DNA from 2 places in the Agarivorans litoreus genome. Region 1 is predicted to be linked to the other one. Evidence: predicted binding sites of a transcription regulator. Region 1 holds the regulator's gene; the other holds the start of a gene.

The links. Region 1 encodes FliA, which starts transcription of late flagellar genes. Its sites were predicted from a motif close to CTAAAGNTNNNNNNNNNNNNGCCGATA; they were not measured.
Region 2: K5L93_RS08020 (DUF5610 domain-containing protein) is a predicted target of FliA. The motif match lies at 2,039-2,065, and genes of this name have one in related genera.

The regions. Positions count from the first base shown of each region.
Region 1 is NZ_BLPI01000001.1:3,811,775-3,814,922, forward strand. Features, by position in the region: gene flhF (flagellar biosynthesis GTPase FlhF) at 1-674, shown strand, start outside; gene K5L93_RS17530 (MinD/ParA family ATP-binding protein) at 664-1,557, shown strand; gene K5L93_RS17535 (RNA polymerase sigma factor FliA) at 1,550-2,269, shown strand; gene cheY (chemotaxis response regulator CheY) at 2,397-2,780, shown strand; gene K5L93_RS17545 (protein phosphatase CheZ) at 2,794-3,148, shown strand, end outside.
Region 2 is NZ_BLPI01000001.1:1,736,329-1,739,476, forward strand. Features, by position in the region: gene K5L93_RS08015 (TonB-dependent receptor domain-containing protein) at 1-511, opposite strand, end outside; cobalamin riboswitch at 549-774, opposite strand; gene K5L93_RS08020 (DUF5610 domain-containing protein) at 831-2,006, opposite strand; gene trmA (tRNA (uridine(54)-C5)-methyltransferase TrmA) at 2,153-3,148, shown strand, end outside.

The DNA of each region.
Region 1 (3,148 bases):
ACGAAATTTTATTAAAGGGTGGGGCAATTGCTTTGCTTGGCCCAACCGGCGTGGGTAAAACAACTACTATTGCCAAGTTGGCCGCGCAGTTTGCGATGCGCCATGGCGCCGACAGCGTAGCGATGATTACTACCGACACCTATCGTATTGGTGCACATGAGCAACTCGCCACTTATGGCAAAATCATGGGCTGTGCAGTTCGTGTAGCTAATGATGAAGAAGAGTTATCACAGTTGCTTTATCAGTTTAAAGATAAAAAATTGGTGCTGATTGATACCGCCGGAATGAGTCAACGAGATCTTCGCTTACACGAGCAATTAGATAAGCTTGTAAAAAATAGTCGCGTTAATATTCGTAACTATTTGGTGATGTCAGCCAATGCACAGCGTCGGGTAATTGAAGAAACTGTGAATCAATTTCAGCGAATTCCTTTGGCTGGTACCATACTTACCAAATTAGATGAGAGCTTGGCATTAGGCGAAGTGTTAAATGTAACCTTGCGCCATGCCTTACCAATAAGTTACGTTACGCATGGTCAGCAAGTGCCTGAGGATATAGCGGTAGCAGCGCCAACCCAATTAATTGAACAAGCATTATCGGTTATCGATAAGCAAAGCCAGCAACATTTCTGGTTTAGTGAAACCGAACAACAAAAGGTTTCAGATGTATTCTAAAGACAATGAATTTGACCAAGCTAGCGGCTTAAGAATGATGCAACAAAAAAACAATGTAAAAGTTATCGCTGTAACGGGCGGCAAAGGGGGCGTAGGTAAAACTAACGTGACCCTTAACATGGGTATAGCCATGGCTGCTCAAGGTAAGCGTGTAATGGTACTGGATGCCGATTTAGGCCTAGCAAATGTAGATGTGCTGCTTGGTTTACGTGTAACTAAAAACCTCTCTCACGTTTTATCCGGTGAGTGCACCTTAGATGAAGTATTGGTTAAGGGCCCCAATGGCATTTTAATTGCCCCAGCGACTTCGGGGACGCAGTCAATGGTTGAGTTAAGCCCAGCCGAGCACGCAGGACTTATTCGTGCATTTAGTAGTATGAAAACACCTATTGATGTGTTGCTGGTTGATACGGCGGCAGGCATATCTGACATGGTGTTAAGTTTTGCTAAAGCGTCACAAGATATTTTAGTTGTGGTGTGTGACGAGCCAACTTCTATCACCGATGCATACGCGTTGATTAAACTGCTTTCCAATCAACATGGTGTGTACAAGTTTAAAATAGTCGCCAATATGGTTCGTAGCCTACGCGAAGGCCAAGAGTTATTTGCTAAGCTTACCCGAGTTACCGATCGCTTCTTAGATGCTACACTCGAATTAGTATCCTGTATTCCTTATGACAATAACGTGCGTTTAGCCGTAAGAAAACAGCGAGTGGTGGTCGAAGCTTACCCTAAATCGCCCGCATCTTTGGCATTTCGTTCGTTGGCAAGTAAAGCGTCTACGTGGCCGATTCCCGAACAGGCAGGCGGCCATTTAGAATTTTTCATCGAGAATCTTCTCGAGTTTGGACAACGCAAAAATAGAGAACAGCTTAGTGAATAAAGTTGCCGCTTATGCCAGCGCTAATGACACTAATGTTTTGGTGGAGCGCCATGCAAATTTGGTTAAACGAATAGCCCATCACCTAATGGCTAGGCTTCCGGCTAGCGTAATTGTTGATGACTTGATTCAATCTGGAATGATTGGCTTGATTGAAGCCGCGCGTAATTTTGATGGATCTAAAGGTGCTAGTTTTGAAACCTATGCTGGTATTCGTATTCGTGGTTCTATGCTCGATGAAATTCGTCGTGGCGACTGGGTGCCACGCTCAGTGCACAAAAACAGTCGCGCAATAAGCGACGCGATAGCAGAGGTTGAAAGGGAAAAAAACGGCGATGCGAAGGATGCTGAAGTAGCAGCTAAGTTAGGGGTAAGCTTGGGTGAATATCATTCCATGCTATCCGATGTAAATTGCGGGCGTATTTTAGGCATTGATGATCTCGGCGTGAGCGAAGATGTCATTTCCAGTGAGGAAAGCCGCGAGTTAAACCGACCCTTTGAAGGTTTTGCCAACCAGCGTTTTCAGCAATCTCTTGCAGAGTGTATTAAAGGGCTTCCCGAGAGAGAAGCGCTGGTATTATCGCTGTATTACGATGAAGAACTTAACTTGAAAGAAATTGGTGAAGTATTGAGCGTAAGCGAGTCCCGAGTCAGTCAAATTCATAGCCAAGCACTCGCTCGAGTTAAAACTCGAATGCGAGATTGGACACAATAGAGAAATTCATCCTTACATTTCTTGTAAAAGATGGACTAAAATTGTGTTTATTAAGGCATAATATCTTTATTACATAAATTTTTGGCCTAATTAGTGGCTTGTAAAACATCCTGTTGGGGGAAGTACCTTGGATAAAAATATGAAAATTCTGGTTGTTGATGATTTTTCAACGATGAGAAGGATTATTAAAAACCTACTTAGAGATCTTGGTTTTAACAATACGCATGAAGCTGATGACGGAAATACCGCATTACCTATGCTTAAAGGCGGAGATTTCGAATTTGTAGTAACAGATTGGAACATGCCTGGAATGGAAGGCATCGACCTACTGAAAAATATTCGTGCCGACGAAAGCTTGTCTCACTTGCCTGTTTTGATGGTAACTGCCGAAGCAAAACGTGAACAGATCATTGAAGCTGCTCAAGCCGGCGTAAATGGATATATTGTTAAACCTTTCACAGCAGCCACGCTAAAAGAGAAGCTAGATAAGATTTTCGAAAGACTACAATAAGAAAGGAAGATGCGTGAGCACAGATACTCCGATTATTTCATTAGCCGACGCCAAATCGTTGGTCTCGCTACTTGAAGAAGGAAATGTCGCCGAGGCGAATCAACTTGTTAGTGAGCTCTGTGCTCCAAAAGCTAACCTGCTATTTGATAAGGTTGGTCAGCTCACTCGTCAGCTTCATGACTCTTTAAACGAATTTAAACTGGATATTCGAATTAATGAGTTAGCTAATCAAGAAATCCCAGACGCTAAAGAACGGTTGAACTATGTGATAGAGATGACCGATCAAGCCGCCAATAAAACCATGGATGCTGTAGAGTCTGGCCTTCCTATTGCTGATCAATTAACTAACGAAATCAACAATATTATGC
Region 2 (3,148 bases), 2.1 Mb from region 1:
TACCAACTGCTGCTTTCAAGCCGAGATATTCGCTGCCAAAACTAGGACGAGTAATAATGTTGATTACCCCGCCTACGGCATCCGCGCCGTAAATCGAAGCTCTCGCACCACGTAAAATCTCAATACGCTCAACAAATTCTAAGGGCAGTAGTGACAACTGCGCGCCACCATTTGTAGCAGTATTTATTCTCACACCATCGATAAGAAACAAAGATTGCGCAGAGCTGGTACCGCGAATAAATACACTCTCAACATGTCCTTTACCGCCATTACGGGTAACGCTAATACCCACTTGCTGACTTAGCACATCAATAATGTCTTGAGCACCACTGCTTTCAATGTCGCTGCGATTAACCACCGTAAGTGGCGCAATAACACTGGCTTCGGTTTGTTCCATGCGGTTGGCGGTAACAACCATGGTAGCGGGTTGTTCTTTTTGGGGGGCTTGCTGTGGGGCTTGGGCATAGCCAAAAGCTGGCGCTACTGCGGCCAGTAATATGAACTTCTTCATCGATGTAATCCTAATCTTCGCGTAGTATTTTGCTGTTATAAGCATGTGCGATGTGGCAGGTATTCGGACTTAGAGGCGTATTACTTGTACTACGGCTGCGACTTCCCGTTTAGCGATACAAACAGTGTCTGGAGATCCTTGGAAAAGGCCAATCCTTGAGCTTTCGTTCCTCATTACCGCTGCGCGTCAGTTCCGGATTTGCACCAGATTCCCTATTAAGCTTGAGGGTTAAATACTCAAGCACCACAGCGGGCGAAATTATAAGTGAGGCTTAATGTGATTGATAGCACAAAAAGCCCCACTTTTTCCCAACTTGAAATTAACTAATATTGTCGGCTGCGTTATTCACATTAGCTGGTGTGTTGTTAAACATAGCTAAAGCTTCAGCCATGCGGTCAGCAAAACCTTTAAAGCGCTCTACATCTGCTTGTTTTTCGTCTTCGTCACTAGGGCTGGAAATAGGCAGTATTCCAGCCAATAGCTTTTCGGTAGCAGATTCAGGTTGGGCAAACAAAGCACTCACCTTGGCTTGAATATCTTGCCAAGAACTCAAAAATTCGCTTAATTCTGGCACCAGCTCAGACCCGCTGGAGGGTTCCTCATTAGCTTGTTGATAGGCTTGGGTAACCGCGACACTTTGTTGTTGCTGAAAGTTAACCGCAAAGCCAACTAACTGCTGCTCGTCAAAACCAATGCTTAAGGCTTGCTCAAAGGCTTTATCTAAATCACCCGAGAAAAACTGTTGGCCAACCTCGTCAACCTGTTTAATTAAATCGGCAATCGCCGCCAATTCATCATCATTAAGGTCGCCTTCAACCGAAAAACTAAATTGTTGCTGCGAGGCAAAAGAGGCCTGGATAGAAGAACGCCCTTCACTGTAACTTGCGGCTAACTGCGAGCCGTAACTAATAGTTACCTTATCGCCTTCTGCTGTTTCTAACTCCATAGTGGCGGATTGCGAACTAGACATTGCCAATTGGTTATAAAGGGGGGCCGATTGAATTTCGTAATCACCTTCTTCAATCTTTTCCAAACCATCTTGAATCAGGTCATAACTCTTATCGATGCCTTTTTCTAACTCTTCATTGAGAATACCCGCATCGCTAAGTTCCTCTCGAGCACCTTCAAAGCCCATATCCACCCCTTTACGGGCTTGGGCCATCATTTCAGCTAGCTTGTCTTCCGACATCCCCGACTTTTTAGCACTATGTAAAGAGCTAGCAACAAAATTAAGCACGTTTCGAGCGACTTCTTCAGCATCAAAAACGCTCACTTGCTGGGGTTTAGGGAGGCTGACTCCGCCGGTTGCCATAGACAAGGTGTGTTTTTCAATAGAACTTAATAACACATGGCTAGCTACCGCGCCTTGCTGGTTTAAGCTTGCCTTGTCATCTGCCAAGTTATTGCGCTTCTCAATCGCCGGTGCCGACTGCTGCAACAAGCGCTCGGCATACTGTTGTACGGGGGTTTTGCCCACGCCATTCAGTTCGTTCATAAAGCCTCCACGGATTTACCCTAGTCACAGCTTATCGGCGACCAAAATTAAAACTTTAGAAATATTATCACTATTATTGTAGATAAACTGGACAAGCAAGCCACGCACCTTTAAATTGCGCTGCTTGCTAGAACAGAGGAACGGCCATGAGCGCTATTGCATACTACCCAGAACAGTACCAACAACTATTGGCCGACAAAGTGGCAAAACGCTTAGAGCAGTTTGCCGAATTCACGCCCCCTCAGCCTAGCGTATTTGCTTCACCCACTAAGCATTACCGAATGCGCGCCGAATTTAGGGTGTGGCACGAAGGTGACGATCTCTTCTACATTATGTTTGACCAGCAAACCAAACAAAAATTTAGAGTAGACAGCTTTCCTCCGGCTAGCGAAATAATAAACCAGCTAATGCCCATTTTAGTTGAGCAGCTAAAGCCAAACCCGCTGCTGCGCCACAAACTGTTTCAAGTGGACTTTTTATCTACTTTAAGTGGCGAAGTGATAGTAAGCATGCTCTACCACAAAGCCATTGATGAAGCTTGGCAAGTAGAAGCAGCGAAGCTAAAGGTGGAACTAAGTAAGCAGTTCTCGATTCAAATCATTGGTCGCTCACGTAAACAAAAAATGTGTTTAGACCAAGATAGAGTAGATGAAGTACTGACAGTTAATGGCGAAAAGCTCATTTACCAGCAAATCGAAAACAGCTTCACCCAGCCTAACGCAATCGTAAATCAACACATGTTGGAATGGGCGCAACACGCCACCAGCACTAGCCAAGGTGATTTGCTAGAACTGTATTGTGGCAATGGTAACTTCTCGTTAGCCTTAGCCAAAAACTTCAATCGGGTATTGGCCACCGAAATCGCCAAACCTTCGGTTGAAGCAGCGCAATACAATATTAAACATAACAACATCGACAACGTAAAAATTATTCGTTTGTCGGCAGAAGAGTTTACTCAAGCGATGTTAGGTGAGCGCGAGTTCCGCCGCCTAAAAGAAGCCGATGTTGATTTAAGCACTTATCAATGCGATACCATTTTGGTTGATCCACCACGAGCGGGTTTAGATGATGCCACCTTAGGCATGGTGCAGAGCTACGACAATATTGTTTATATTTCGTGTAACCCTAATACACTTTATGAC